Regions from separate parts of the Kitasatospora sp. NPDC048296 genome, predicted to be linked through region 3. Evidence: riboswitches for the same ligand, from Rfam matches in the RefSeq annotation. Region 3 holds a riboswitch; each other region holds the start of a gene.
The links. Region 3 has a riboswitch for cyclic di-AMP ahead of ACGF12_RS18060 (NlpC/P60 family protein). Riboswitches for the same ligand answer to the same signal wherever they lie in the genome.
Positions count from the first base shown of each region.

Region 1: another riboswitch for cyclic di-AMP. It lies ahead of ACGF12_RS31930 (M23 family metallopeptidase); the one in region 3 lies ahead of ACGF12_RS18060 (NlpC/P60 family protein).
Region 2: another riboswitch for cyclic di-AMP. It lies ahead of ACGF12_RS08405 (transglycosylase family protein); the one in region 3 lies ahead of ACGF12_RS18060 (NlpC/P60 family protein).

Region 1 is NZ_JBICZB010000076.1:19,864-30,042, forward strand. Features, by position in the region: gene ACGF12_RS31880 (cytochrome P450) at 1-371, opposite strand, end outside; gene ACGF12_RS31885 (cytochrome P450) at 356-1,882, opposite strand; gene ACGF12_RS31890 (ATP/GTP-binding protein) at 1,879-2,505, opposite strand; gene ACGF12_RS31895 (DUF742 domain-containing protein) at 2,483-2,830, opposite strand; gene ACGF12_RS31900 (roadblock/LC7 domain-containing protein) at 2,827-3,240, opposite strand; gene ACGF12_RS31905 (sensor histidine kinase) at 3,290-4,516, opposite strand; gene ACGF12_RS31910 (PP2C family protein-serine/threonine phosphatase) at 4,838-5,968, opposite strand; gene ACGF12_RS31915 (TetR/AcrR family transcriptional regulator) at 6,144-6,725, opposite strand; gene ACGF12_RS31920 (alpha/beta fold hydrolase) at 6,800-7,624, opposite strand; gene ACGF12_RS31925 (YiaA/YiaB family inner membrane protein) at 7,720-8,010, opposite strand; cyclic di-AMP (ydaO/yuaA leader) riboswitch at 8,207-8,365, shown strand; gene ACGF12_RS31930 (M23 family metallopeptidase) at 8,378-9,226, shown strand; gene ACGF12_RS31935 (hypothetical protein) at 9,323-10,179, opposite strand, start outside.
Region 2 is NZ_JBICZB010000008.1:123,056-133,234, forward strand. Features, by position in the region: gene ACGF12_RS08385 (protein kinase) at 1-822, shown strand, start outside; gene ACGF12_RS08390 (MazG family protein) at 1,178-2,215, shown strand; gene ACGF12_RS08395 (SDR family NAD(P)-dependent oxidoreductase) at 2,220-2,645, opposite strand; gene ACGF12_RS08400 (cytochrome P450) at 2,913-4,202, shown strand; cyclic di-AMP (ydaO/yuaA leader) riboswitch at 4,413-4,579, shown strand; gene ACGF12_RS08405 (transglycosylase family protein) at 4,584-5,381, shown strand; gene eno (phosphopyruvate hydratase) at 5,648-6,937, shown strand; gene ACGF12_RS08415 (septum formation initiator family protein) at 7,128-7,598, shown strand; gene ACGF12_RS08420 (DUF501 domain-containing protein) at 7,570-8,241, shown strand; gene ACGF12_RS08425 (exopolyphosphatase) at 8,244-9,179, shown strand; gene ACGF12_RS08430 (NAD(P)/FAD-dependent oxidoreductase) at 9,608-10,179, shown strand, end outside.
Region 3 is NZ_JBICZB010000027.1:1,585-11,763, reverse strand. Features, by position in the region: gene ACGF12_RS18090 (aminotransferase class V-fold PLP-dependent enzyme) at 1-376, shown strand, start outside; gene ACGF12_RS18085 (Lrp/AsnC ligand binding domain-containing protein) at 380-661, opposite strand; gene ACGF12_RS18080 (rhomboid family intramembrane serine protease) at 703-1,485, opposite strand; gene ACGF12_RS18075 (hypothetical protein) at 1,688-1,945, shown strand; gene ACGF12_RS18070 (NYN domain-containing protein) at 2,048-3,556, shown strand; gene ACGF12_RS18065 (NlpC/P60 family protein) at 3,756-4,793, shown strand; cyclic di-AMP (ydaO/yuaA leader) riboswitch at 5,132-5,285, shown strand; gene ACGF12_RS18060 (NlpC/P60 family protein) at 5,296-6,453, shown strand; gene ACGF12_RS18055 (NlpC/P60 family protein) at 6,681-7,727, shown strand; gene ACGF12_RS18050 (hypothetical protein) at 7,877-8,926, shown strand; gene ACGF12_RS18045 (glycosyltransferase 87 family protein) at 8,960-10,179, opposite strand, start outside.

The DNA.
Region 1 (10,179 bases), on a different contig from region 3:
GCCAGGCCGAGCAGCTCGCCGATCACCTGCATCGGCAGCGGGTAGGCGAAGTGCTCGCGCAGGTCGAACGCGCCCTCCCGCTTCGCCACTTCGGCGAGCGAGTCGAGCAGCGTGACCGTCCGGGCCTCGATCGCGGGCGCCAGCGCGGCTATGCGGCGCGGGGTGAAGGCCTGGCTGACCAGCCCGCGCAGCCGCCGGTGGTCCTCGCCGTCGGCGGTGACCATGCCCGGTACGGTGACGAAGTTCAGCAGCGGCCAGCCCTCCGGCAGCCGCCCCTCCCGAAAGTCCGTCCAGAGCCGGGCGTTCTTGCCGACCCGGGGGTCGGCCAGCAGCGACTGCAGGGTGTCGTGGTGGGTTACCGCCCAGACCACCACCCCACCAGGGAGTTCCACCAGGACCGCTGGGCCGGCTGCCCGGAGTCGGGCGTTCTCTCCGTGCTGGTCGCGGCCGAAGGGGTCGAGCCGGACGGGTTCGGGGCGGGCTCCGGGGGAGCCGTCGGCGGTGTCCATGCGGGCCTCTCGGGGGCGGGCGGGCGGGGCGGGGTGAAGGCGCTGTACAGCACCGGCAGGGCGACCAGCGCCCGCGACCACGGGGACGGCCGCCAGGCCAGTTCACCCGACGGGACGGCGAGTTGGAGGTCCGGCAGGCGGTGCAGCAGGGTTTCGACGGCGGTCTCGACGATGATCCGCGCCGGGTGCTGGGCCGGGCAGACGTGCCGACCCGCGCCCCAGGCGAGGTGCGCCCGGTTGCCGCCGAGCGAGCCCTGGGCGGCGGAGGCGGCGCCCTGGGCGGCCGGATCGGCGTTGGCCGCGGCCAGGCCGAGCACCAGCATGTCGCCGGCGCTGATGTACTGGCCGCCGAGCACGGTGTCGCCGGTGGCCCAGCGGCCGGGGAAGTTCTGCGTCGGCGGGTCGCGCCAGAGCACCTCCTCCAGCGCGTCGGAGACGGTCAGCCGGCCGCCGGTGAGGGTGGCCCGGAAGCGCCGGTCGGTCAGCAGCAGCCGCAGGGTGTTGCCGATCCAGTTGATGCAGGTCTCGTTGCCCGCGACCATCAGCACCACCAGGTGGTGCACCGCCTCCTCGTCGGTCAGCCCGGCCGGGTGGGCGAGCAGCCAGGAGGTGAGGTCGGCGCTGGGCGCGGAGCGGCGGCGGCGCACCAGGTCGGCCAGGATCTCCTGGAACTCCCCGGCGGCGCGCACCGATTCGGGCCCGCTGTCCACGAAGTGGCTGATCAGCTCGACCATCCGCGGTCCGGCCCCGGTGGGCAGGCCGACCAGCTGGGTGGAGACCAGCAGCGGCAGCGCCCGGGCGTACTGGCCGATCAGGTCGGCGGTGCCGTCCGGACCCCAGCTGTCGATCAGGCCGTCGGCGGCGGTCTCGGTGGTCTCGCGCAGCTGCCGGTGGTCGATCTGGGCCAGGGTGTCCGAGACGGCGGCGCGCAGCCGCTGGTGCTCGGCGCCGTCCAGGTTGAGCAGGGTGGGCCGCCAGGCGGTCATCGGCTGGAGCCGCGAGTCGGGGGCGAGCCGGCCCTCGGCGGGCACCCGCCAGTGCCGCGAGTCCTTGGAGAACAGGGCCTCGTTGCGGGTGAGTTCGAGCAGCTCGCCGTAGCCGAGGACGAGCCAGGCCTCCACCCCGGGCTCCAGCTCGATCGGCGCGACCGGCCCGTGGCGCTCGCGCAGCCGGGCGTACAGGCCGTGCGGGTCGTCGGCGACGGCCTGCCCGTACAGCGGGGTCAGCGGCACGCCGACCGGCAGCCCGCCGCCGTACGCGGCCGCGCCGTTGGAGACCCCGCCGTACGGCGCGCCGTTCGAGGCGCCGGCGTACGGGCCCCCGCCGTGCGCGACCGGGCAGCCGGCGGCCTGCGGCGGCTCGGGAGCGGTCATCGCTGCAGCTCCAGGAGCGAGCTGCGGTGCAGGTGGTCCACGAAGTCGATCAGCAGGTCGTAGGACTGCCGCCGGTCACGCGCGTCGCAGTAGAGGATCGGCACGTCCGGCAGCACGTCCAGCGCCGAGCGCAGCTCCTCCTCCGGGTAGGTCGGTGTGTCCGGGAAGGTGTTGACCGCCACCGCGAAGGGGATGCGCTGCTCCTCCAGCCGGCCGAGCACGTCGAAGCTCTCGTCCGGCCGCCGCAGGTCGACCATCGCGATGGCGCCCAGCGCCCCGCGCGACAGGTCGTCCCACAGCGGCCAGAACCGCTGCTGCCCGGGCGTGCCGAACAGGTACAGCGCGAGTCGGGAGTTGAGCGTGATCCGGCCGAAGTCCAGCGCGACCGTCGTCGTGGTCTTGCCGCTGTGCCCGGTCAGATCGTCCACGCCGCTGCTGGCGGCGGTCATGGTCTCCTCGGTGCGCAGCGGGGTGATCTCGCTGAGCGAGCCGACCAGGGTGGTCTTGCCGACCCCGAACGGGCCGGTGACCAGGATCTTCACCGCGCCCTGCACCGAGGCCGGCAGGTACTGCGGCTCGGCCGGCACGTCGGCGGGGGCTTCAGCGGAGTTGGCGGAGGCCAACGAGCACCTCTTCCAGGAGGGTTGTGGGCAGGCGTTCGGCCTGCGGGACGGGCGGGAGCACCTGCACGGCGCCGAGGTCCCAGAGGTCGCCGACCAGCACCTTGACGACGCCGAGCGGCAGCCCCAGGTGGGCCGCCACCTCGGCGACGGAGAGCAGGCTGTGGCAGAGCCCGAGGATGCGCCGGTGCTCGCGGTTGAGCAGAACGTGCTCGGGCAGTTCCGGGGGGTCGGATAACGCGCTGACCAGGCTCTCGATGGCCAGGTCGGCCCGGGTGGGACGGCTGCGCCCGCCGGTGATGACGTAGGGCCGGACGGGCCCGTTCACCGGTGGCCCCCCGCCGCGTGGTCGACCCGCGGCGGGCTGGTGAGGTGGGTTCCGATCCGCTCGACCAGGACCTGCATCTGGTACGCGACCAGCCCGGCGTCCACCGCCTCGCTGGTCACCACGGCCAGGTGCGCGCCGGCCCCGGCGGCGACGATGAAGAGGTAACCGCCGCCGTACTCGATGATGATCTGGCGGGTGGCGCTGCCCGGTCCGCCGAAGCCCGCCGCGACGCCGCGGGCCAGCGACTGCAGTCCGGAGCAGGCGGCGGCGAGCCGTTCGGCGTCCTCGCGGGGGATGCCGGCGCTGCGGCCGATCTCCAGGCCGTCGTTGGAGACGACGACGGCGTGCTGGACCTGCGGGACGGCGATGATGTCGGCGAGCAGCCAGCCGAGATCAGGGGTGGTGGTCATGGAACTCTCCGGAGGGCTGGGGAAGTCGGGGGGAGCAGGGCGGGAAGGGTCAGTGGGGACCGGGCGGGGTCTGGGCCCGGGCCTGGGCGGCCGATCGGCCGCTGGCGGTCCCGGCCTGGAACATCGCCATGAACGCCTGCGCGTCCCGGGCCGAGCGGTACGGCGGGGCGGGCGGCGGGGGAGCGGCGTGCTGGGCGGGCCGGTTCGCGCGGTCGCGCCGGTGGCTCCGGCGGGGCAGCGGCGGCGGGGTGTCACCGGTGGCGGGGGGCCGGCCGGTGGGTGGGGTCTCCACCAACGGGTGGCCGGCCGTCGGGTGGCCGGCGGGAGCGGCCGGCCGGAAGTCGGGGCTGAACGCCCGGTCGTCCGGTCCGAGGCCGGGGACGGTGGGCGGCAGCGGCTCGGTGAGCAGGGCGTTCGGCAGCAGTATGACGACGCGCACGCCGCCGTACGGTGAGGGCGCCGAGCTGAGGGTGACCCGGAAGCCGTACTGCTCGGCGAGCCGGCCGACGGCGGCCAGGCCCAACTGCGGTACCTCGCCGAGCCGGGAGACCTCCAGGGTGCTGCCGCCGGCGAGCGCGGCGGCGGCCTTGGCGACGGCCTGTTCCGGCATGCCGACGCCGCCGTCGTCGATCTCGATCACCGCGCCGTTGTGCACCGGCATCAGGGTGACGAACACCTGGGTGCTGGGCGGGGAGTAGCGGGTGGCGTTGTCCAGCAGCTCGGCGATGGCGTGGATCAGCGCCTCGGCGGCGGCGCCGACCACCGCGGTCTCGATCCGGCTGCGGACCACCACCCGCTGGAACGGCAGGATCCGCGACTGGGCGCCGCGCACCACGTCCTCCAGCGTGACCGGTTCCGGCCAGTGCCGTCCGGCCCGGGCGCCGCACAGGACGGCCAGAGTCTGGGCCAGCCGGGCCTGTTGGGCGGCGGCGTGGTCGGCCTTGAGCAGGCCTTCCAACAGGGCCGGGTCGTCGTGGGTGCGCTCCATCTCGTCGAGCAGCGCCTGCTGGTCGTGGGCCATGACGAGGATGCGGCGGGCGACGCTGAGGAAGGCCCGCTGGGTGGAGGCGGTGAGCTCCTGCTCCTGCTGGACGGCGGCCAGGTCAGCGCCCCGGCGGGAGAGTTCGGCGGTCAGCTGGTCCTGGAGCCGGGCGAGTCCGTCCTGCAGCCGGTCGGCCCGGCCGCGGTGGGTGACGGACACGGCGCGGTACCGCGCGGCGGCCACGAGGGCGAGGACGGCGAGTACGCCGGTTGCCGTTACGGACCACTGAGTCATCGTCACGCCGCGAATTCTAGGGTGATGATCCTACGTAGGTGTGAACGGATCTCGCCAAGTGACCGGATCTCGTCAATATCGAGTCAATACGCCGTCAATCCAGCGTCGTTCGACCCCGATCGCGGGAGTCCGACGAGATCCGTGATCGTCCGTCCAGGGCCTTCCGGCCCGGGTCGACGGTACGGGTGATGGCCGATTCGCGTCCCGGGATGTGAGGGGTGTGTGTGCACGGTGTTGCGGAACGGACGGGGTCCGGTGCGGGAGCAGCGGCGCCGCGTCGTCCGGCCGGGGCCGGCGCTGTCTCTTGGGGCCTCGTGCGGCTCAACCGGTCACGGCCGGACCGGACGGACCGGCCGTACCGAGCCGCCGCACCAGCACCAGGGTGCGGTCGTCCGCGACGTCCTGCGCGACGGTGCGCACCAGCCTGCTCGCCGCGCCCCGGACCAGCTGCTGCTGCGGCCGGTGCGTGCGCACCTCCGGCTCGGCGGCGGCCAGCAGCCGGCCCACCCCCTCGTCCAGGTCCCGGCCCGGCACCTCCACCAGGCCGTCGCTGAACAGCAGCAGCGAGTCGCCGTACCCCAGCCGCCCGGACACCGGCGGGTACGGCGCGCCCGGCACCAGGCCCAGCGCCGGACCGCCGTGCCCGGAGGGCTGCCAGCCGTTCCTCCGGCAGTACCGCACGGGCGGCGGATGGCCCGCGTTGAACAGCCGGTAGCGGCCGGTCGCCGGGTGCAGCGCCAGGTGGACGGCGGTGGCGAAGTCGTCCTCCCAGCCCATCCGGACCAGGTGGTCGTTGGCGGCGGGCAGGAACGCCTCCGGCGGCACCCGGCCCAGCAGCATCGCGAAGGCGCCCGACAAGTGGGTCGACCGGGCGGCCGCCCGACTGCCCTTGCCCGACACGTCCACCAGCACCAGTTCCAGCAGGTCCTCCTCCGGGCGGTGGGCGCAGAGCAGGAAGTCCCCGGAGAAGGAGGCGCCACCGACCGGGGCCAGCTCGCTGTCGAAGTGCCAGTCCAGCAGCCGCTCCGGGAGGCGGGCCAGCGTCCGGTTGTGCTCGGCCAGCTCCAGCAGCATCGTGTCGCCCTGGGTGCCGCGCAGCCCCAGCCGGTGCCGGAACCGGTTCGCCGTCAGTACCGTCGCCCCCGTCGCGGCCAGCACCACCGTCACCCCCAGCCGCACCCCGCGCGGGTCCTGCACCGCCGCCCCGAGCCCGCTGCCCGCCAGCGCCGCGCACACCAGCACCAGCAGTTGCCCCCGCCGCAGCACCAGCCCGCCACCCACCACCGGCAGTACCAACGCCGACGGCGGCCACCCGTACGGCATCAGGATCGGCAGTACCCCCAGCACCACCGTCACCCCGAGCAGCACCCCCAGCGCCACCCGCCCCGCCCGTATGTCCCCGTCCAGCAGCCGCCCGTACCACCGCCGCACCCTCGCCATCAGTGCGGGCATCGGGACCTCCGCCAAGCGTGGGCGGTCCCCTGTCATGACCACCAGTCAGCCCGCCACACTAGCCCGTTCACCCCCACCAACCCCCCCAACCCCCACCCGCCCCGCACCAGAACCCGGCCCTCCCGACCGCCGGCCTTCCGATCGCCCTGCGCCAGAAGTCGGCGGGCCCGACTTCCTACTCCTCTTCCTCCGCCTTCGGCCAGGTGCGGAGGCCGGTGGTGAGGGTGGTGACGAGGCGGTCGTGGGTGGTGGTGAGATCTTCGGCGAGTTGGAAGGCGCCGGTGATGGAGAGGGAGGCGAAGCCGTGGGCGAGGGAGCGGACGGTGCGGGCGGCGTGGATGGCCTCGGGACCGTCGAGGCCGTAGGAGCGGAGGACGGCGATGATGACGCCGACGAGGCGGGTGGCCGCGCGGGTGAGGTCGTCGTCGGGCTGGGGGGCCTGGGGGAGGGCGGTGTAGCGGTGCGGGTGTTCGGTGGCGTAGGCCTGGTAGGCGCGAAGAACGGCGGTGACGGCGTCGTCGCCGCTGCGGCCGACCGCGGCCTCGGCGAGCCGGTCGGCCAGTTCCTCGGTGACCCGGACGGCGATCAGCCGGCGCAGTTCGGTCAGGCCTCCGCTGACGTGCTTGTAGAGGGAGGGGGTGGCGACTCCCGCGCGGGCGGCGACGGAGGCCAGGGTGAGGGCCTCGGCGCCCTGCTCGTCGATGAGGGCGAGGGCGTGGTCGACGACCTGGTCCGGGGTCAGTCCTACTCGGGGCATGGGTTCGGTTTCTCCGTACGGCTGCGGTTCGGCGGGTTCGGCGGGCTCAGCGGGTTCAGGCGAGCTCGGCGGGTTCAGGCGAGCTCGGCGAGGAAGGGCAGCAGGGCGTCCGCGACGGCCTGCGGGTTGTCGGCCATCGGGTAGTGGCCGGACCCCTCGATCATCACCTTCCGGGTGCCCAGCGCCGCGGCCTGCCGCTCGGCGACGGCCGTCGGGTCCGGGAAGTCGGGGTCCTTGCTGCCCATCAGGACGAGCGAGGGGCAGCGGACGGCCGCGCACCAGCCGATCGGCGCGGAGTCCCCGGTGACGTGTCCGCGGGTGGCGGTCTTGCGCCCGGGGGTGCGCAGGTCGGCGACCAGCCCGGCCACGTAGGTGTCGAGGTCGGCGGGTCGGGGGCCGGGGAAGGCCATCTTGCGCAGGTAGAAGCCCCAGACAGCCGGCCAGTGGACCATCGCGCTGCCCATGACGGCCATCACGCCGCGCATCAGGGCGTTGGCCCGGTGCTCGACGAAGGCGTCGATCAGCGCGATTCCGGCGACCCGCTGGGGCGCGTCCCCGGCGAGCTTGACCACGGTCGCCCCGGTGTAGGACTGCCCGACCAGGACGGCCCGCTCGATGCCGAGGTGGTCGAGCAGGGCGAGGACGTCGGTGGCGACGGCGGCCGGGCTGTAGTCGTCCCAGACGATCGAGGACTCGCCGAAGCCGCGCACGTCCATGGTGATGACCCGGCGCCCGGCGGCGGTGAGCAGCGGGTGCAGGTGCCGGTAGGCGCGGCGGCTGTCGAGCATTCCGGGGAGCAGGACGACGGGGGTGCCGTCGCCCTGCCGGGTGTCGTCGAAGGCGATCCGGCCGCCGGGGACGTCGAGGTACTGGGTGCTCGGGGTGATGGTGCCGTTCACGGTGGTCCTCCACGGGGTCGGTGCTGCCGATAGCCATAAAGCTATGGCTAATAGCCTTAGCCGTCAACCCCTTCCCCCGGTGTCCCGGGGACGGCTCAGACCCCCTCGGCCCGGAACGGGTCGTGCTCGCTGAGCAGCTTCTCCAGTCGGGCCTGGTCGACCCGGGCGACGGTGTCCGAGGACTCCTGCCGGTCCCGGATCACCTTGGCCAGCGTGAATGCGGAGGTGACGGTGTAGAGCAGGCCGATCCCGAGGAAGGCCCTGGTCCACCCGCCGACGGGCAGGTGGGCGACCCCGACGGCGAGGGCCGAGCCGGAGATCGCGAACGAGAGGACGGCCTGGACGAAGTACGCGGCCGTGGTGCGTGACTGCATCGGTGCGCTCATGCCGTCAGGATGTGGGGGTGCGGCCGGGTCGCACATGAGTAGGAGTACTCAGATGGGCTGGGCGAATGACGGTTCGTTCGTCGGCGTCCGACCACCTGCTCCCCAGTCGTCCCGGACGGATGGCTTGGAATCAGGGCCTCCTAGGATTAACGTTTGATAACGCAGCGCGGTCGTCAATGCCGTACCCAGACGGCACCGTGCGCCGTCGCCTAATCCCGCCGACCGGCCTCCGGGCAGGTCAGGGAGCCGGGGAACCACGTTCCTTGGGGTGAATCGGCGGGGCCCCGGCCCGGCCGTAGGAGACCTTCCTGCTCCGAACCCGTCAGCTAACCCGGTAGGCGCGAAGGAAGGAAAGGAGCGCGCCTCCGTGGCGTCGACGCACACCCCGGCACACCCGGCCGGCCCCGCAGCCGGTACCCAGCTCCTCGACCACCCCGGCCCGGACGGAACCGAGTCGCTCGGCACCGACGACTTCGCCCCGGAGGCCGAGGCCAACCGCCACCGGATGCCGCGTCAGACCCGCGGGGCCTCCCCGCTGCTCGGCGTCACCGCCGTCGCCGCCACCCTGGGCGCCACCGGTTTCGCCTCCGCCACCCCGGCCGCCGCGCCCGCCGTCGAGGCCGCGGACGAGGCCCCGGTGACCCTCGCCGCCGACCCGGGCCTCGCGCTCGCCGCCCGCATCCAGCAGCAGGCCGACAGCCAGCGCACCGCCGCCGAGGAGAGCGCCCGTCTGGAGGCCGCGAAGGAGGCTGAGGCGAAGGCCGCCGCCAAGGAGGCCGACGCCAAGCGCGCCGCCGACGAGGCCGAGCGCGCAAAGGCCGCCGCCCTCACCCTGCCGGTGAAGGACTACAACCTCTCCGCCCACTACGGGCAGAGCGCCCGCTACTGGGCCCACCTGCACACCGGCCTGGACTTCGCCGCCGACACCGGCACCCCGGTCTACGCGGTGGGCCAGGGCACCATCACCTCGGCCGGCTGGTCCGGCGCGTACGGCTACCGGATCGTCGAGACCCTGCCCGACGGTACCGAGATCTGGTACTGCCACCTCTCCTCGATCATCAAGGGCTCCGGCGCGGTCGGTTCCGGCCAGCAGATCGGCAAGGTCGGCGCGACCGGCAACGTCACCGGCCCGCACCTGCACCTGGAGGTCCGCCCGGGTGGCGGCGCCCCGGTCGACCCGGAGACCTGGCTCCAGCAACGCGGCCTCAACCCCTGACGGGAACCACCTGAACCCCTGACGGGAGCCCCCGACGGGAACCGGGGGCCCTGACGCGACGCCCGAGGGCCCCGGACACCCGGGGCCCTCGGCCGTTCACTCCGCCGACTCCGCCGGCAGCTGCGCCAGGTAGGCGTCGATCTCCTCCGCCCCCGGCTCCGGCGCGAGCTCCGGGAACTCCTCCACCAGCAGCCGCGGCAGCCCCGGCACCGTCCACTCGCCGATCAGGTCGAGCGCCACCTCGGCCGCCGCCGTCTCGAACTCCCCGAAGTCCCCGGCCAGTTCGTCCGGCATCGGCCGCCCCAGCGCGTTCAGCTCTGCCAGGTTGCGGTAGCTGCGCCGCATCAGGCCGTGTTCCAGCAGCCGCCGCGCGCCGTCGGTGGCCATGCCGACCGACAGCACCCGGCCCGGTCCCCAGCCCTGCTCGTCCGGTTCGTCCAGCCAGCCGGTCGGCACCAGCGCCTCGAACCCGGCCAGCCGTTCCTCCTCGCCCAGCCCGGCGAAGCCGGCCAGCCAGTCCCGCACCGCCGCCTCGTCCGTGGTGTCCACCCCGTGGGCGTGCAGCAGCACCGCGTACAGCCGCGGCCAGGTGACCAGGTCGGCGCGGCGCAGCAGCCCGGCCGCGACCTCGCCCTGCCACTCGGCCTCGGCGTGCAGCCGCTCCTGGCGCTTGGCGTTGAGCCGCTTCGCCGCCCGCTGGTGGTCGACCAGCAGCCGTACGGCGTCGCCGTACGCGAGCGGGTCCGCTTCCGGGGCGGGTTGGACGTAGAGGTGGAGCCGCTCGTACAGCAGGTGCTCCACCGCGTTGGAGGTCAGTTCGGGCCAGCCGTCGTGCATCCTGCCCTCGCCCAGTTCCAGCAGCGCCAGCACCGTGCGCAGCGGCTCCTCGGCCACCGGCGCGCGGTCCTGCTCGGCCGCCCAGTCGAGCAGGTCGGCGGCCCTGGTGCGCGGGG
Region 2 (10,179 bases), on a different contig from region 3:
CGCCCCGCCGACGCCCAGACGGTGTACGCGCAGCTGCTCCCACTGCTGCCCCCGACTGAGGGCGCACTGCAGCCGCGCCTCACACCGCTGCCCGACCCCGCACGCCCCTTCCGCTACCCGCACCAGCCGCAGCCGCAGCCGTCGGCCGTGGCGGCCGCCGCCCCGGTGGTCCGCTCGGAGCCGAGGCCGTTCCTCGTACCTCCCGCCCCTTCGACACCTCCCGCCGTCCCCTCGGGCCCGGACCTCGGCGCGGAGTGCGCCCGCCTCTCCGACCTGGTCGACGCCGGACGCCACGCCGAGGTCCTCGGCCTCGCCGCCGGCCTGCTGCCCCGCGCCGAGGCCGACCTCGGCGAGAGCGCGCCCCTGGTCCGCACCATCCGCACCATCTACGCCCGCACCCTCCTCCACGAGGGCCACCCCCAGCAGGCCCTCCCCGAGTACCGCCGCCTCGCCGCCACCGCGGACGGTGGCCCGCACGGCCCCCAGGGCCTCGACCACCGTTACCGTGCCGCCCTCTGCCTCGACCGACTCGGCCACGGCCCTGAAGCCCTCGCCGAGTACCAGGTCCTGCTCGCCGCCCACACCGCCCGCCTCGAATCCGGCCTCGACACCGACCCCGAGCGCGCCTACGACCTCCGCGAACGCATCGGCCTCCACCTCGCCGCCACCGGCGACCCCCAGAACGCCTGGCACTGGCTCCTCCAAGTCCTCCTCGAACGCGAACGCCGCGACGGCCCCCACCACCCTTCCGTCCGCCGCCTCCGCCAATCCCTCACCACCCTTCAGCCCCACCACTCCACCCCCTGGCCCCCCACGCGCTGACCCCCGACCCGTTTCTGCGGCAGCGGGGAGTCGGTGGGCTCGGGTCCGAGCTCGCTCGTGGTGTTGGCTCCGGCTCCTTGCTCCTGGCAATCCGCCGCCCTCGCCTGCCGCTTGGTGTCAACCGTCTGCCGCTCGTGCAGGAGCGGGAGGTCGACCGGTTCGACGTCCTGTGCCAGTCGGTGGGTCCGGCCTGGCGGTCCGCCAGATCGGGGCCCGATCTTCCGTGGGTGCCGGAGGGCGGTGGGGCGGGTTGAGCGTGTGGTTCGGGAGCCGGGTTCGGGGGCGGGAAGTCACCGGGGGCGACGGGTCTGCCCGCGGCCCGGCCCTTCCGTCGAGGGGCGGGTAGGTTCGAGGTGTGACGACGAATGCTGTGCCGACGAACAGTGCGGGCGCGAAGTTGATCCTGCTGACCACCACCCACCGGGTGGCCCCCGGGTTGCTGGCGTGGCCGGCGTGGGAGGCGTTGCGGTCGGCCGGGCGGGTGCTGGTGGGGGACGAGGGGCATCCGCAGGTGGCCGCGGTGCGGCAGGCCGGGGTGGCGGTCGAGGTGGCGGCGGCGGAGTCGGCGCCGGCCCTGGCGCGGATGCTGACCGAGCAGCCGGCCGGGGCGGGGCCGACGGTGTGGCTGGGGAGCCCGGACGGGGATCCGGGGCTGACGGACGCGCTGGCGCGGCTGGCGGTGGAGCACGCCGGGGAGGTGCCGGAGATCGAGGTGCTGCCGGGTTCGTACGACCTGCCCGGTTCGCGGCTGCTGGACCTGGTGTCGGTGATGGACCGGCTGCGCTCGCCCGGGGGGTGCCCGTGGGACGCCGAGCAGACGCACGAGAGCCTGGTGAAGTACCTGGTCGAGGAGGCGTACGAGCTGGTCGAGGCGATCGAGGAGGGGGACCGGGACACGCTGCGCGAGGAACTGGGCGACGTGCTGCTCCAGGTGTTCTTCCACTCCCGGATCGCCGAGGAGCACCCGACCGGGCCGTTCACCATCGACGACGTGGCCGGGGACATCGTGGAGAAGCTGGTGTACCGCCACCCGCACGTGTTCGGGGACGTCGAGGCCGAGGGCGCCGCCGAGGTGGAGGCGAACTGGGAGCAGCTGAAGGCGGCGGAGAAGGCGGACCGGGAGTCGGTGCTGGACGGCGTGCCGGCTGGGCTGCCGGCGCTGGCGTACGCGGCGAAGCTGGTGTCCCGGGTGCGCCGGGCGGGGTTCGAGGGCGTGCCGGACGAGCCGTACGAGCTGCCGGCGGAGCTGACCGCGGAGTCGGCGGGCCGATTGCTGCTGGCGGTGGCGCAGCGGGCGCACGACGCCGGGGTGGACGTGGACGCGGCGCTGCGCTCGGCCGCGCGGGGCTACCGGGACGCGGTGCGCGCGGCCGAGGGGCTCAAGCCGGAGTAGCGGCTCAGGCCGCCGTGGCGGTGTGCCCGGTCGGGCGCCGCTGCGGCGGGACGAGCTCGCCGATGGCCTCGCCGACCAGGGCGAGGAGTTCGGCGAGGCGCTCCAGGTCGAGGTGGTCGGGCAGGTCGGCGAGGGAGACGATCCGCTCGCCGTTCGGGCCGGCGACGCAGAAGAGGTCGATCGGCCCGAGGTGCTTCTCGGCGGTGTCGACCAGGGCGGCGACGTCGCTGGGGCGGCGGATGTCAGCGCCGACGCCGACGACGGGGCAGCCCGGCCGGTCGAGTTCGGCGGCGAGGTCCTCGGCGACACCGACGTGGGTGTCGGCGATCAGCATCCCGGCGGCGCCGGCCGCGGTGAACCGGCGGGCGAGGCCGGCTCCCGAACCGCCGTCGAGTACCGCGATGACGACGACTGCCCCGCTGACCCGCATGGTCTGCTCCTCCCTGTGGGCGACACCGCACCGGCGCCCACGCATACTGCGGAGGATCGTAGGCACGACCTGACCCTCCGCAACAGGGATTACCCCGCAGGTGACCAGACTCACGCCTGCCACCTGTCCAAGAGCTGTCCAAGAGCTGTCCACGGACCGTCCACCGGCCGTCCACGGAGCGTTGGCGACCCGCTCGCGCGCCGTTCGCGACGTGTTGACGGTCGGGAACGGTCGGGACGCGCCCGACCCAGCGGCTACGGTCGACCCATGCCTGCTCAGTCCGACGCCGCCCAGCCCGCCCCGCAGCTCTTCACCTGGGAGTTCGCCGCCGACCCGTACCCGGCCTACGCCTGGCTGCGTGAGCACGCCCCGGTGCACCGCACCAGGCTGCCGAGCGGCGTGGAGGCCTGGCTGGTGACGCGGTACGCGGACGCCCGGCAGGCGCTGGCGGACAGCCGGCTGTCGAAGAACCCGGCGCACCACAGCGAGCAGGCGCACCGCACCGGCCGGGTGGGCATCCCGGGGGAGCGCCAGGCGGACCTGATGACCCACCTGCTGAACATCGACCCGCCGGACCACACCCGGCTGCGCCGGCTGGTGTCCAAGGCGTTCACGCCGCGCCGGGTGGCCGAGTTCGAGCCGCGGGTGCAGCAGCTCACCGACCGGCTGATCGACGGCTTCGCGCAGCGCGGCTCGGCGGACCTGATCCACGAGTTCGCCTTCCCGCTCCCCATCTACGCGATCTGCGACATGCTGGGCGTGCCGGCCGAGGACCAGGACGACTTCCGTGACTGGGCCGGGATGATGATCCGACATGGTGGGGGCCAACGCGGCGGCGTGGGGCGGGCGGTGAAGCGGATGCGGGCGTACCTGCTGGAGCTGATCCACCGCAAGCGGGCCGATCTCGGTGACGACCTGATCTCCGGCCTGATCAGGGCCAGTGACCACGGCGAGCACCTGACCGAGAACGAGGCGGCCGCGATGGCCTTCATCCTGCTGTTCGCCGGTTTCGAGACGACCGTCAACCTGATCGGCAACGGGACGTACGCGCTGCTGCGCAACCCGGGGCAGCGGGCGCTGCTGCAGGAGTCGGTGGTGCGCGGGGAGACCGCGCTGCTGGAGACCGGGATCGAGGAACTCCTGCGCTACGACGGGCCGGTGGAGCTGGCGACCTGGCGGTTCGCGACCAGGCCGCTGACCATCGGCGGGGTGGACATCCCGGTGGGCGATCCGGTGCTGGTGGTACTGGCGGCGGCGGACCGCGACCCGGACCGGTTCGCGGACGAGAACACCCTCGACCTGGCCCGAACCGACAATCCCCACCTGGGGTTCGGGCACGGCATCCACTACTGCATCGGCGCCCCGCTGGCCCGGCTCGAAGGACGTGTCGCGCTGGCCACGCTGCTTTCCCGGCTTCCCGATCTGCGACTGGCTGAAACTCCGGAGAATCTCCGCTGGCGGGGTGGCCTGATCATGCGTGGATTGCGCGAACTTCCGGTCGAATTCAGTCCCGAGATCCGGTCTCCACATGCCCTTCCTGAGGCTCCGACACGCTGACTGGGCGTCGTTGACACCCTCCTGATGACGGTGTGAACGCCCATCAATCCGGACAAACAGGTGCAGTTGGTAGGCGATTGATCACGTGCCGTAATTCCGGTGTGATGTCGACGATATGAGCTTGTGATCGGTCTGAGGATCTGTCTAGTCTCCCTGGAGTTCGCAGCTGCGGACCTCGTGCGCGGAACGCCGAATCCTGCCCGCCGCGCCACGGGAAACCGACCAGACCCTTGGGCAGGGGCGGGGGAACCAGGTTTGTTGCCGTCCTCCACGGCTTGGGGTGAAGCCGCCCGAGCGGAACGTTTCCGCGCACGGCGGCCGGGCCACCTCCCGGTCCGAACCCGACAGCTCACCTCGCAGGCGTGCGGAGAGGGACCCTTCATGCTGTTCGTTGGAACTGGCCGTCACCGTCGTCGCACCCAGGCCGAGAAGGCCATCGCCGTCGCCGGTGTGGCCGGCGTCGGACTCGCGATGCCGCTCCTCGCCGCCACCGGCGCCTCCGCCGCCCCGGCCTCCGCCTGGGACTCCGTTGCCCAGTGCGAGAGCGGCGGCGACTGGAGCATCAACACCGGCAACGGCTTCTACGGCGGCCTGCAGTTCACCTCCAGCACCTGGAAGGCGTACGGCGGCACCGCCTACGCGCCGCAGGCCAACCAGGCCAGCAAGGGCCAGCAGATATCGGTCGCCGAGAAGGTGCTGGCCTCCCAGGGCCCGGGCGCCTGGCCGGTCTGCTCCGTCAAGGCGGGCCTGAGCAAGGGCGGTGCCCCGGCCGCGGTCGACACCTCCTCGGACGCCAAGCCGCAGTCCGCCCCCCAGCAGCAGACGCCCAAGCAGCAGGCCCCGAAGCAGCAGGCTCCGAAGCAGCAGACCCCCAAGGCGGACGCGAAGCCCGCCCAGCCGTACGCACCGAAGCACGCCGCCCCGAAGCAGGCCGAAACGCCCGCGGAGCAGCCGGTCCAGCAGTACGTTCCGAAGCACGCCGCCCCGCGTGCCGCCCAGCCGGCCCAGGCCGCCCCGGCCGGCCACGACTACACCGTCCACTCCGGTGACACCCTGTCGAGCATCGCCGCCGTCCAGGGCGTGTCCGGCGGCTGGCAGGCGCTGTACGACGGCAACCGCGGCACGGTCGGCGGCGACCCGAACCTGATCATGCCCGGCCAGGTCCTGCACCTCGGCTGAACCGGTCCGTAGGACCTCGAACAACACCCCGGGGACGAAGGGGGCCGCGCCCGGCCTCCTTCGTCCGCATTCGTCCGCGCCGGGGGGACAAGCTGGGACAAGCAGGTGAACTACCGGGGGGTAGTAGGGCCACACGCTGAGACGGGACCGAGGCCAACGTGGCCCTGGGAGTCCGGGCGGTTAGGCTCTGGGTCGTAACGACTCCGCAATCGTCCCGCTGACAGCACCACCGTCAGCCGGACCCTGCTTCCGCAAGGAGATGCCTCGTGCCGTCCATCGATGTCGTCGTAGCCCGTGAGATCCTCGACTCGCGCGGCAACCCCACGGTCGAGGTCGAGGTCGGCCTCGACGACGGCAGCACCGGTCGTGCCGCCGTCCCGTCGGGTGCCTCGACCGGCGCCTTCGAGGCGCTGGAGCTGCGCGACGGTGACAAGAACCGCTACTTCGGCAAGGGCGTCGAGAAGGCCGTCCTGGCCGTCATCGAGCAGATCGGCCCGGAGCTCGTCGGCTACGACGCCACCGAGCAGCGCCTGATCGACCAGGCCATGCTCGACCTGGACGCCACCCCCGACAAGTCCTCGCTCGGCGCCAACGCCATCCTGGGCGTCTCGCTGGCCGTCGCGCACGCCGCCTCCGAGGCCAGCGACCTGCCGCTGTTCCGCTACCTGGGCGGCCCGAACGCGCACGTCCTGCCGGTCCCGATGATGAACATCCTCAACGGCGGCTCGCACGCGGACTCCAACGTCGACATCCAGGAGTTCATGATCGCCCCGATCGGCGCGGAGTCCTTCTCCGAGGCCGTCCGCTGGGGCGTCGAGGTCTACCACACCCTCAAGGGCGTGCTGAAGGAGCGCGGCCTGTCCACCGGCCTCGGCGACGAGGGCGGCTTCGCGCCGAACCTGGACAGCAACCGCGAGGCCCTGGACCTCATCACCGAGGCCATCCAGAAGGCCGGCTACGTGCCCGGCCGTGACATCGCGCTGGCCCTGGACGTCGCCGCCTCCGAGTTCTACAAGGACGGCGCCTACCAGTTCGAGGGCAAGGCCCTGTCGGCCGCCGAGCTCATCGAGTACTACGCCGAGCTGGTCGCCGCCTACCCGCTGGTCTCCATCGAGGACCCGCTGGACGAGTCGGACTGGGACGGCTGGAAGGCCATGACCGTCAAGCTGGGCGACAAGGTCCAGCTGGTCGGTGACGACCTGTTCGTCACCAACCCGGCCCGCCTGGCCAAGGGCATCGAGACCGGCACCGCCAACGCGCTGCTGGTGAAGGTGAACCAGATCGGCTCGCTGACCGAGACCCTGGACGCCGTCGAGCTGGCCCAGCGCAACGGCTACCGCTGCATGATGTCGCACCGCTCCGGCGAGACCGAGGACGTCACCATCGCCGACCTGGCCGTCGCCACCAACTGCGGCCAGATCAAGACCGGTGCCCCGGCCCGCTCCGAGCGCGTCGCCAAGTACAACCAGCTGCTGCGCATCGAGGAGATCCTCGACGACGCCGCCGAGTACGCCGGCCGCGGCGCCTTCCCGCGCTTCCGCTCCGCGGACCAGTAGGCACAGTCGCTCCGCGGACCAGTAGGCGCAGTCGCTCCGCAGGCGAGTGAGCACAGCAAGTACGAGGGCTGAGCAGCCGAGCCAGCGCAAGCCTGACCGGTGCCCCGCCGCACACCCCGTAGGGTGGACGGCGGGGCACCGTCGCGACCAGGAGGGGATACGGGAGATGGCTGGCTGGAGGATCCCGGGCTTGGCGGCCCGACCCCGGTTCACGAGCCGGGCGACCGTCCTCGTCCTGGTGCTCTGCTCCCTGGTGGCGATCCTCGCCTACCCGACGCGGCAGTTCATCTCCCAGCGCGCCGAGATCTCCGCCCAGCGGGCGAAGGCCGACCACGTGCGCCAGCAGGTCGACCAGCTGCGCCGGGACAAGGCCCGCTGGCAGGACCCGGAGTACGTCAAGGCGCAGGCCCGCGCCCGGCTGCACTACGCGGTGCCGGGGGAGACCCCGTACATCGCGGTGAATCCGGCCGGCCCGGCCGTCCAGCCCTCCGCGCCCGCCGCACCCGCCTCCTCCGGCGGTTCGGCCCAGGCGGCCGCCAAGCCCTGGTACGCCAGCGTCTGGGACTCGGTGGACGCCGCCGACACCGTCGCGCTGGCCCCCGCGACCCCCCGTCCGCTCCCCCCGTCCCCCGTTGGAGACCCCACCCCCCATGACCACTGAGAACCACCCCGCCGTCTCCGACGCCGACGTCGCGGCCATCGCCGCCCAGCTCGGCCGGGTGCCGCGCGGCCTGCGCGGTGTCGCGCACCGCTGCCCCTGCGGCAACCCCGACGTCGTGGAGACGGTCCCCCGGCTGCCGGACGGCACGCCGTTCCCGACGCTCTACTACCTGACCTGCCCCAAGGCCGCCTCGCTGATCGGCACCCTGGAGGCGGAAGGCGTGATGAAGGAGCAGAGCGCCCGGCTCGCCGAGGACCCGGAGCTGGCCGCCGCCTACCAGAAGGCGCACGAGGACTACATCGCCCGGCGCGACGCGATCGAGGTACTGGAGGGCTTCCCGAGCGCCGGCGGCATGCCGGACCGGGTGAAGTGCCTGCACGTGCTGGTCGGCCACTCGCTGGCGGCCGGCGAGGGCGTCAACCCGCTCGGCGACGAGGCGATCGGCATGCTGGAGGACTGGTGGGCCAAGGGCCCGTGCGTCTCCCCGGCCGAGGTCGAGGCGGCCGGTGAGCGGGTCGCCCGCAACCGCGCCAAGGAGCAGGACCACGAGGCCGTGATCGCGGCCAAGCAGCAGAAGACGGCCGAGCGCGCCGCCAAGAAGCGCTCCGCCGAGGAATCCGCCCGGGAGCAGGAGTCCGAGTGAGCATGACCCGCGTGGCCGCGATCGACTGCGGCACCAACTCGATCCGCCTGCTGGTCGCCGACCTCGACCCGGAGACCGGCGCGATCACCGACCTCGACCGTCGGATGATCATCAACCGGCTGGGCCAGGACGTGGACCGGACCGGCCGGCTGCACCCGGACGCGCTGGCCCGCACCTTCGCGGCCTGCCGGGAGTACAAGGAGATCATCGCCGGCTTCGGCGTCGGCCCCGAGCGCACCCGCTTCGTCGCCACCAGCGCCTCCCGGGACGCCGAGAACAGCGACGAGTACGTCAAGGGCGTGCGCGACATCCTGGGCGTCGAGCCCGAGGTGGTGAGCGGCGAGGAGGAGGCGCACCTGTCCTTCATCGGCGCCACCAAGGAGCTGACCAGCGGCCAGTTCCCCGCGCCGTACCTGGTGTTCGACCTCGGCGGCGGCTCGACCGAGTTCGTGCTCGGCGGGGCGGACGTGCAGGCGGCGCGCTCGGTGGACATCGGCTGCGTGCGGCTCACCGAGCGGCACTTCGGCGGCGCCGAGCTGCCCTCGGAGGAGCAGATCGCCGAAGCCCGGGCGCACGTCCGGGCCGAGCTCGACAAGGCCGAGGAGGTGGTCCCGCTGACCGGCGCGGCCACCCTGGTGGGTCTCGCGGGGACGGTCACCACGGTGTCCGCGATCGCCCAGGACCTGCCCGAGTACGACTCCGAGCGGATCCACCACTCCCGGATCAGCCGCGAGCAGGTCGCCGGGATCGCCCGCCGGCTGCTCGGCGCCACCCACGCCGAGCGCGCGACCATCCCCTCGATCCACCCGGGCCGGGTGGACGTGATCGCGGCCGGGGCGCTGGAGCTGCTGGAGATCATGGAGCGGACCGGCGCCGCCGAGGTGGTCGTGAGCGAGCACGACATCCTGGACGGCATCGCCTGGAGTACGGCGTCCTGACGGCCCGCACGGCTTACGGAACCGGCCCCGGCACCCCTTCCTGGGTGCCGGGGCCGGGGCTTGCCCGGGCACGGGCGGAAATGTTCGTGAATTTCTTCACATGGCGATCGGGTCATTCGTCGCACCCCGGGGCCCGCTACGCCCGAATTGTGAGACCGAAGGCCTGTCGGTGGTCACGCCCGCTGGATCGCAGGTCAGGCCTTGCTTGAGGTTTGAAAATCGAAATCACACGCGGGAACCCAGGTGCTGCACGGATCGTTGCTGCTCAGCAGGGTGGTGCTCCGGCGTGTGTTCACGGGGCGCTGTCGGGGGCTGTGAGCTGGTGCGCCGGTGCCGTTTTTGTGGGGGCGGAGTGTAGCACGGGGTGTCCATGCGCTTGTGACCGGGCTCACGAAGGCTGCTCCGGACGGTGCTGGATACTTTCGGATATGAGCACCACGGAGCGTCCTCGCATCCTCATTGTCGGCGGTGGTTACGTCGGCCTGTATGCCGCGATGCGCATCCTCAAGAAGATGCGCTACGGCGAAGCGACCGTCACGGTCGTGGACCCGCGGTCGTACATGACGTACCTGCCCTTCCTCCCCGAGGCGGCCGGCGGCAACGTCGCGCCCCGCAACCTCGTCGCGCCGCTGCGCAGCGCCCTCAAGCAGGCGGAGGTGCTGACCGGTTCTGTCACCGGCATCGACCACGCCCGCAAGGTCGCCACCATCCAGCCCGCGGCCGGCGACAGCTACGAGCTGCCCTTCGAGTACCTGGTCGTCGCGACCGGCTCGGTCTCCCGCACCTTCCCGATCCCGGGTCTGGCGGAGAACGGCATCGGCATGAAGACGGTCGAGGAGGCCATCGGCCTCCGCAACCACGTCATGGCCCAGCTCGACAAGGCCGAGTCCACCACGGACGAGGAGGTCCGCCGCAAGGCGCTGACCTTCGTCGTCATCGGCGGTGGCTTCGCCGGCGTCGAGACGATCGCCGAGATCGAGGACATGGCGCGCGACGCGTC
Region 3 (10,179 bases):
CTCGGCCCGGGTGGGCGTGCTGTCCTTCGTCGTGCGGGGCTGGAACAGCTCGCACTTCTCGGCCGCGCTGTCCGCCGAGTACGGCATCGGGGTGCGCGACGGGCTGTTCTGCGCGCACCCGCTGGTGCGCACCCTGCTCGGCGACGAGGACGTCCCCCCGTCCGAGTGCGGGGCGCCCGAGCCCTCGCTGCCGGGCGAGCGAAGCCTGAACGCGATCCGGGTGAGCTTCGGCGCCGGGACCCCGGACGAGCACGTCGAGCGCTTCCTGACCGCCGTCCGCGAGCTGGTCACGGACGGCGCGGCCTGGAACTACCGCAACGAGGGCGGCCGTTGTGTGGCGACTGTGCAGATCGACAGGGGGCGTCGCGAGGGCTGAGCCCTACTCGTCCAGGCCGAGGGCGAAGGCCGCTTCCAGGTCGTGCTGGGAGTAGGTGCGGAAGGCGATCTGGGTCTCGGTGTGGGCCACACCCGGGACCTTGTTGAGCCGGCCCGGGATGACCTCGGCCAGGTCGTCGTGGCGGCGCACCCGGACCATCGCCACCAGGTCGTAGCCGCCGGTCACCGAGTACACCTCGCTGACGCCCTCGATGGCAGCGATGGCCTCGGCGATCTCCGGGATGCGGTCGACACTGGTCTTGATCAGGACGATGGCGGTGATCACTGTTCGGGCTCCTTTGTGGGGTGCCGCCAGCGTATCGGGCCTCAGCGGGGGCGTCTCGGGGGGTGGCCGACGACGGTGCAGGCGTAGAGGAAGCCGGCCGAGAAGCCGATCACGTGGACCAGGTAGGCCACCCCGGGCCCGGCCGAGTGCAGCGACCACCACTGCAGGGCGAACCAGAGGCCGAGCACCAGCCAGGCCGGGAAGCGCAGCGGAAGGAAGAGGAGCAGCGGGACCAGGGTGGTCACCCGAGCCCGCGGGTGGAAGCGCAGATAGGCGCCGAGCACTCCGGAGATCGCGCCGGAGGCGCCGATCAGGACCCGGGTGGCATCCGCCGAGTGCGCCTCGGCGAGGGCGAAGCCGTACGCGGCCAGGCTGCCGGCCGCCAGGTAGAAGAGGAGGAACCTGGGCCGGCCGAGCCGTCGTTCGACGGTGGGACCGAAGACATAGAGGAAGAGCAGGTTGCCCAGCAGGTGCAGCCAGCCGGCGTGCAGGAAGAGGCCGGTGAGGGCGGACACCGCCGGGTGCTTGCCCGGGGTGGGGGCGGCCGGGCAGCCGGGGACGGGGTCGGGCGCCTCGGCGAGCTGTTCGGCGGTCAGCGGGTGTCCGGTCAGCAGTTCGACCGGGACGGCGCCCCAGCGCTGCTCGTACCTCTGCTCGGCACAGAGCCGGGCCTGGCCCCGGCCGTACAGCGGGTTGAGCCCGGCGGCGGGGCCGAGCAGGAAGACCAGCGTGTTGACCGCGATCAGGGCGTAGGTGACCGCCCGGGCGGTCACCGCGGGGCGGCCGTCCCGCGCGTCGGTGTGGTCGGGGGCCGCGAGCGCCATGCGGCCAAGCATCCCTCCGGACGGCGCAGGTGACACGGCGGTTTACGGCAGGTGGACTAGCCCTCACTGTTCCGGCAACCGGTGGTCGTGACGGTTGCCCCAGGCAATAGGCTGGGGGCGGGCATTCCCGCCTCCCGCCGCCGACGCCGGGGCTCCGGGGGGAGCGCCTAGCCCACCCAGGGACCAGCCGAGAGGATCCCCGATGACCGTCCCCGCTCTGACCGCCGAGACGCGCTGGCGCTGCACGCTGTGCAGCAACCTCACCCGCTTCGACGTGACCCGCACCGCGCGGGTGACCGAGTTCCTGCACTTCGACCTGGCCGGCGAATCCAAGGTCGAGGAGACCGAGGTGCTCAGCGAGACGATCGAGTCGGTGCGCTGCCGCTGGTGCAACGCGGTGGACCAGGTCGAGCTGGTGGCCCGTCCGGGCGCCGAGGGCGCGGAGGCCCCCGCCGCGTAGGGCTGATCCCCGCCGCACGGGACAATACAGACAAGACGCACGGAGCGTGACGACAGGGGCGGCCGCGGCCGCACCCGCTGGACCAGGATCGGAGCCGAGGACGTGGTGGACGCAGCGAAGGAGCCCGCCGAAGCGCAGGGGCTTCAGCCCGCTGCGCCGGCACCGGAGCCGGGCGCCGAGACGGTCCCGTCGGAGACCCCGCTCACGGAGACCCCCCTCCCGGCGGCCGCTGCCCCGGAGACCGCGGAGTCCGGTGACTCAGGTGACTCCGGTGATGCCGACGCCGCTTCGGAGCTTGCGGTCGAGAAGCTCGAACGGCCGCTGCCCGAGGGGGTGCGCCGGCGGGTGGTCGGGCTGGCCTCGGACGCGCTGGGCGGGCTGCCGCCCGCGGAGCTGCCGCAGAGCCTGCGTCAGTACGTCAAGTTCACCCCCGCGCGGCGCGCCAAGTACGCGGCCACCGCGCTGGCGGCGGCGCTGGAGTCCGAGCCGGCCTTCCGGGTGCGGATAGCGGAGCGGCTGCGGCTGGGCCAGCCGGATCTGGTGAAGGCGCTGGAGTCGGGCACCGTTCCCAGCGCCGCCGATCCGATGGACGTCGCAGCCGCCGCCTACCTGGTGCGTTCGGCCGGCTGGAGCCGGCTGGTCGCCGAGGCCGGCGAGGAGGCCGAGCGGGCGGGCGCCGAGGACGCGGCCGCGGAGGCCACCCGGCTGGTGGAGAAGCTGCAGGCCGAGCTGGCCGAGGTGCGGGCGGCCGCGCGGACCGACCTGGACCGGCAGCGCGCGGAGTTCGAGGGCGTCCGGCGGGAGGCCGAGTCGCTGCGCAAGAAGGTGCGCTCGCTGGAGAGCGACACCCGCCGGGCGCAGGCCGAGACCCGGCGGGTGACCGGGGAGCTGGAGGCCGCGAAGGCGCAGGCCGTGACCGAGCGCAGCGCGGCCGAGAGCGAGGCGCGGCGGCTGCGGCACCGGGTGTCCGAGCTGGAGAACGCCGCCGAGCAGGGCCGCCGTTCGGCCCGCGAGGGGCGCGGCGTCGAGGACATGCGGCTGCGGCTGCTGCTGGACACCGTGCTGCAGTCGGCGCAGGGGCTGCAGCGGGAGTTGGCGCTGCCGGTCTCCCAGATCCGCCCGGCGGACCTGGTGGAGGCGGTGGTGCCGGGGGCGGCCTCGCCGCACGACGTGGCTCGGCGCGGCCTGGCCGAGGACGATCCGGCGCTGCTGGACCAGCTGCTGGCGATCCCGCAGGTTCACCTGGTGGTGGACGGCTACAACGTGACCAAGACCGGCTATCCGACGCTGCCGTTGGAGCAGCAGCGGATCCGGCTGCTGGGCGGGCTGGCGATGCTGGCGCAGCGCACCCAGGCGGAGGTCACCTGTGTGTTCGACGGGCAGGACCTGGACGTTCCGGTGATCATGGCGCCACCGCGCGGGGTTCGGGTACGGTTCAGTCGGACCGGGGAGACCGCGGACGAGTTGATCCGTCGTCTGGTGCGGGCCGAGCCGCAGGGCCGTCCGGTGGTGGTGGTGTCCACCGACCGGGAGGTCGCGGAGGGCGTGCGGAAGGCGGGCGCGCGCCCGGTGGCCTCGGTGCTGCTGCTGAACCGGCTGGCCCGGCCCTGACCTCGGGTCGGACGGTGTGAAGTCCGGGCAGTGTCCGTTTTGCGAGGGTGTGCGGATCCCGTGAAGTCAGCATGGGGGCCGGAGTTCACGCCTTCGGGGAGTGGCAAAACGGATAGATCTTCACTAGGGTCTGGCGTCAAACCTATTTTCCGGAATCTCATCCGATCAGGTGAGTCCGATGGAAGAAGGAGCCGGTCCCTTGGCCTCCCACCGCCGTCCCAAGCAGCCGAGCCGCGCGCGGGTCTCCGTGCTCACCGCTGCCGCTGCGACCGCGGTCGCCCTCTCCGCCCAGGTGGGCGCGCACGCGGCGCCGCAGCCGAGCAAGGACGACGTCAAGGCGCAGATCGACCAGCTCCAGCAGGAGCAGGAGCAGGCGGCGGAGAAGTACAACGGCGCCAAGGAGCGGGCCGACCAGCTCCGCAAGCAGGCCGACCAGCTGCAGGACCAGGTGGCCCGCAGCCAGGACCAGATGACCCAGCTGCAGACGGGCCTGGCCGAGGTGGCGGGCGACCAGTACCGCACCGGCGGCATCGACCCGTCCGTCCAGCTGATGCTCTCCTCCGACCCGTCCGGCTACCTGGAGAAGGCCTCCAGCGTCCAGCAGGCCAGCGCCAGCCAGACCGAGGCGCTCAAGAGCCTGCTCGACCAGCAGCGACGGCTGGACCAGGAGAAGGCCGAGGCCGCCGCCGTTCTGTCCTCGCTGGACTCCACCACCAAGGACCTGAACCAGGCGAAGTCGGACGTCAATCAGAAGCTGAAGGCCGCGCAGGACCTGCTGAACTCGCTCAGTGCCGCCGACCGCGCCGCGCTGAAGGCCCAGCAGCAGCAGGACGACCGCGCCTCGCGCGGCACGGCCCGGGTCGACCTCAGCAGCCTGCCGCCGGCCAGCGGCTACGCGGCCGTGGCCGTCGCCAAGGCGATGAGCAAGCAGGGCTCGCCGTACGTCTGGGGCGCCACCGGGTCGAGCACCTTCGACTGCTCGGGCCTGATGGTCTGGTCGTACGCCCAGGCCGGCGTCTCGCTGCCGCGCACCTCGCAGGAGCAGGGCAACGTCGGCACCCGGGTGCCCTCGCTGGACCAGGCCCAGCCGGGCGACCTGGTGATCTACGGCAGCGACCGGCACCACGTCGGGATGTACATCGGCAACGGCATGGTGGTCCACGCGCCGCACACCGGTGACGTGGTGAAGGTGATGAAGGCCGACGCGATGCCGATCAACACGATCCGCCGGGTCTGACGCCCCGACACGCCCGAAAGTCCGGGTTCCGGCCCTGTGATCCGCGCCACCCTCCTGCCGGGGGTGGCGCTTCGGGCTTGTCTGTTCCGTGGTCGGCCGGTGAGACCTGATCAGCTTTGCGTGCGGTGGCGATCACCATCGGTCATTTTCACAAAAGAACACGGGTAATCTTCCGTCTTTTTTCTGACAAGGATTTGAACGGATCACGGTTCAGTTACTAGGGTCGTGCCCCGAACCACCGCACTGTCGATCACCCAGCCTGGGTGGCGGCGGTGGTTACCGTCGAGTTCGCGAAACAGCGGGGCAGGTCGAAGCGACTGTCCGACAGGGGAGCCCAGTGGTCGGGGGCGCTGCGGAGCGGAGCCGGGGAACCACGTTCCTCCGGGGTGAATCGGCGCCAGGTCGGCCGGTGGAACGGCCGTGAGGCGTCGTAGGGCATGCTTCCGGCCCGAACCCGTCAGCTCACCCGGTAGGCGGCCGTAGGAAGAAGGAGTCCGCCTTCGTGGCGTCCCATCGTCGTCCCAAGCCCGCCAGCCGCGCCCGTGTCTCGATCCTGACCGGTGTCGCCGCGGCAGCCGTTGCCCTCTCCGCGCAGTCCGGCGCGCACGCCGACCCGCAGCCGACCAAGGACCAGGTCAAGGAGCAGGTCGACCAGCTCAACGAGCAGGCTGAGCAGGCGACCGAGAAGTACAACGCCGCCCAGGAGAAGCAGCAGGCCCTGGAGAAGCAGGTCTCCGGCCTGCAGGACCAGGTGGCCCGGCAGCAGGCCCAGGTGACCGACATGCAGGGCGGGCTCGCCGAGATCGCCGGGGAGCAGTACCGCAACGGCGGCATATCCCCGACCGTCCAGCTGATGCTCTCCACCAGCCCGGACAACTTCCTCAACCAGGCCGGTGCGCTCAACCAGGCCGGTGACACCCAGAAGAACCAGCTGAAGCAGCTCCAGGAGGAGCAGCGCAAGCTCGACCAGGACCGCACCGAGGCCCAGGGCAAGCTCGCCGAGCTGGAGTCCACCACCCAGCAGCTGAAGACCTCCAAGGAGGAGGTCCAGAACAAGCTGAAGGCCGCGCAGGACCTGCTCAACACCCTGACCGAGCAGGAGCGTCAGGCGATCCGTCAGGCCGAGGAGAAGGCCGCGGCCGACGCCAAGGCCCAGGCCGACGCCGCCGCGAAGGCCGCCGCCCAGCAGCAGGCCGCCGCCGACCGTGCCTCGCGCGACAGCGGCCGTACCGACATCAGCTCGGGTTCGGGCTCCTCGGGTTCCGCCACCTCCTCCTCGCCGGTTGCCAAGCCGGCCGCCCCCGGCAGCTCGCACGGTGCCGCCGCGCTGGCCGCCGCCGCGGGCAAGGTCGGCAGCCCGTACGTGTGGGGTGCCACCGGCCCGGGCTCCTTCGACTGCTCCGGCCTGATGGTCTGGGCGTTCAACCAGGTCGGCGTGTCGCTGCCGCGCACCTCGCAGGAGCAGGCCGGCGCCGGCACCCGGATCGGCTCGGACATCTCCCAGGCCCAGCCCGGCGACCTGCTGATCTTCTTCAGCGACGCCCACCATGTCGGCATCTACGCGGGCAACGGCCAGGTGCTGCACGCGCCCAAGCCGGGCGCCTCGGTCCGCTACGAGGCGGTCTCCAACATGCCGCTGGCCTCCATCGTGCGGGTCTGATCTCCGCCCAGGCCGTTTCGGGCCCGGTCCTCCATTGCGGAGGGCCGGGCCTGCGGCTTTTCCGGCGGCTCGGGCGAATGTCCGATTAGTGGTCAAATATTCGGGTCGGGAGGGGTTTGGACTCGCTTGCCCGGACTCGCTAACGTCTGCCACCGGACTCCCGCTCGACGGCCGCCCGTTGGGGCGCGGCCGCGGGGCCGCGCCGCAGGATTGGAGCCGCTGCCGCCATGTCCGTGCACCGTCGTTCCCCACTGCTCGTCCGTGCGCTGGTGCTGACCGCGGCCGCCACCACGGCCCTGAGTGTGACGGCCGGCGGCAGCGCCCAGGCCGCTCCCGGTGCACCGGGCACGCCCGACCTCAGGGACGTCAAGGCGCAGGTCGAGCAGCTGTACGACGAGGCCGAGCGGGCGTCCGAGAAGTGCAACGCCGCGCAGGAGGCGCAGAAGCGGCTCCAGAGCGAGACCGCGCTCCTGCAGGGCGAGGTCGCCGCCGGCCAGGACCAGCTCAACCAGCTACGCGGGGACCTCGCGACCGTGGCCGGGGCGCAGTACCGCGGCGGCGGGATGACCCAGACCGCCCAGCTGATGCTCTCCAGTGACCCCGAGTCCTACCTCGCCCGCGCCCGCACCCTCGGGCAGGCCGCCGAGCGGCAGCGGGAGACGCTGCACGAGCTGGTCAGCCGTCAGCGCACGCTCGACCAGCGCCGCACCGAGACCGCGGGCAAGCTCGCGGAACTGGACCAGGCCCGGCGCTCGCTGGCCGAGAACAAGCAGCAGATCCAGCAGCGGCTGGCCAAGGCCCAGAAGCTGCTCAACAGCCTGGGCGCGGCCGAGCGGGCCCGGATGCTCGTCCAGGACGCCAACGACGCCGAGCGGCGCGCCACCCGCGGCACCGACCGGCTGGACCTCGGCACCACCCCGGCCGCCTCCGAGCGGGGGGCGGCCGCGCTGGCCGCCGCGGTGCGGATGATCGGCTCGCCGTACGTCTACGGATCCACCGGGCCCCGCGCCTTCGACTGCTCCGGTCTGATGTACTACAGCTGGCGGCAGGCCGGAGTGACCCTGCCGCGCACCTCGCAGGCCCAGGCTTTCGCCGGGCAGCGGATCAGCCTCTCCGAAGCGCGGCCGGGAGACCTGGTGATCTTCTACCGGGACATGCACCACGTCGGGATGTACGCCGGCGGCGGGGTGATGGTGCACGCCCCCTACCCGGGAGCCAAGGTGCGGTACGAGAGCGTCAACGCGATGCCGGTCGCGGGAGTGGTCCGGCTCTGAGCGCGACGACCTCCGGCCCGGCCGAGATACCCGGTCGCGTACTGTCCCGGCGCGCCGCGCTGCTGCTGGCGGCCGGCGGGCTGACCCAGCTGTCGCTGCCCCCGGCCGCGCCGCCGGCACCCGGGCGGCCGGCCGACCAGCGGGCCGAGGTGGCCGATCTGCTGGCGGCGCGGGCGCGCTCGCTGCCCGCCCGGTCCGGGCTCACGGGGGCCGAGGCGGTCTACCGCAACCTGGTGCTGTCGCCCGATCAGGGGTCGTCGGCGGCCGACGGGCCGGACCGGCTGACCGCCTCCGTCGAACTGGCGGTGCGGATCGCCGGCTACGACGAGTACCCGGTGGTGTACCCGCGCCGGATCGCGCTGGTCCGGGAGGCGGGTGGCTGGCGGGTCGAGCGGGAGGAGGCCGCGAGCGGGCCCCCGGCGCTGTGGGACCTCGGCCCCGCCCGTACCGCCCCCGGCGCGCACTGCCTGGTGCTCGGCCTGGCCGAGGGGCCGGACCCGGCCGGGCTGGTCGCGGTCGGGGACAAGGCGGTGCCGGCCGTCAGCGCGGTGTGGGGCGGCGCCTGGCCGGGCCGGCTACTGCTCGAACTGCCGGCCACCGAGAACCAGTTCGCCCAGCTGCTGGAAGCCGACCCGGCGGGCTGGACGGGCATGGCGGCGGTCACCGTGGCCGCCCCCGGAGCGCCCTGGCACACCCCGGCGGACCGGGTGGTGGTCAACCCCGAGGCGTTCGGGCGGCTCAGCGACTTCGGCCGGCAGGTGGTCGTCACCCACGAGGCCACCCACGTCGCGACCAGGGCCGACACCCGGGCCTGGACCCCGCTGTGGCTCTCCGAGGGCGTCGCCGACTGGACCGCCTACCGGGACTCCGGCCGCCGCCCCCAGCAGATCGCCCCCGAGCTGGCCCGGGACGTCGCGGCCGGGAAGCTGCCCACCGCGCTGCCCGTCGACGCGGACTTCACCGCCGGTGCCACCGGCATCGCCCAGGCCTACGAGCAGTCCTGGCTCGCCTGCGACCTGATCGCCAGCCGCTGGGGGACCGACCGGCTGGTCGCCTTCTACCGGGCGGTCGGCGCGGGCGACGGGCAGGGCGAGGAGCGGGAGCCCCGCATCGACCGGCTGCTGCGCGGTGAGCTGGGCGTCGGGCTGGCCGGGTTCACCGCGCTCTGGCTGGCCGAGGTCTCGTCCCTGAAGGCCTAGCCAGGGCGGCCGGCGCCCGGCCGGGCCCAAGGGTCAACGGCCGGCGGGGTGGTCGATGCCGTCCAGCAGGTCCTGCTCGTACGCGATGCCCGGGCGGACCGGGTAGGAGGAGGCGGCCGGCAGCGCCGGGGCCTTGTCCAGCACCACGGTGGGCGGCAGGGCCGCCGCGGCGCGGGTGGAGCGCCAGAGCCGGATGCCGGAGAGCACGGCGGCGGTCAGCAGCAGCAGGTTGCGCAGGGTCAGTACGGTGATGGCCCAGGGGTCGCTGGCGAGGATCTGGGTGAACATGGTCGGGAACTCGACCAGCGTCAGCGGACAGGCGATCAGGATCAGCAGCGCCACCGGGCGCTGGCTGGTGCCGCGTACGGTCAGGCAGACCGCGGCGACGCCGATCAGCCAGACCAGGTACTGCGGGCTGATCACCCGGCTGGTCACCACGAAGACCAGCAGCGCGCACAGCGCGGCGTCGTACATGGTGGCCGCGTTGCGGCGGCGGGCGGTGAAGCGCCACAGCAGCAGCCAGAGGAAGCCGAGCACGGTGCCGGCCAACATCACCTTGCTGATCACGCCGACCCACGGCCCGAGCATCTCGGGGGAGCCGTAGTTCATGGTGACCTTGCCGTCCCAGGCCCCGGCGATCCGGGCGAAGTGCAGCGGCAGCGCGCCGACCGACTCGACCTCGATGCCGCGGTCCGCCTGGAAGGTCAGGAAGTCGAAGGCGCCGTTCATCCCGGCCGCGAGCACGAACCCCACCGAGACGGCGGTGGCCGCGGCCAGCGTCCAGGCGCGGCGGGTGCGACGGCCGGAGGGGGTGCCGATCAGGCCGAGCAGCGGCCAGATCTTGACGATTCCGCCCAGGCCCAGCAGCAGCCCGCCGACCGCCGGGCGGCGGATCAGCGCCAGCAGGCCGGCCAGGGTGAGCGCGGTGACCAGGAGGTCGAAGCGGTTGTAGATCATCGGGCCGAGCAGCGGAACGGCGACCACCCACATCCAGGCGCCGGTCAGCGCCCTGCCCTTGCGCAGGCCGGTGCGGATCAGCAGCGCGGCCGCGGCGGCGTCGGCGATCCCGCAGATCACCCAGAAGGAGACCAGGTACGACCAGGGCAGCAGGCCCGGCAGCAGGATCACCAGGGCGGCGCCCGGCGGGTACTGCCAGGTCACGTCGTCGAACGGGAAGGTGCCGGTCTGCAACACCCCGTACCAGGCGTGGTAGATCATCCAGACGTCGGCGGTGACGTCGCCGCCGGGCGCCT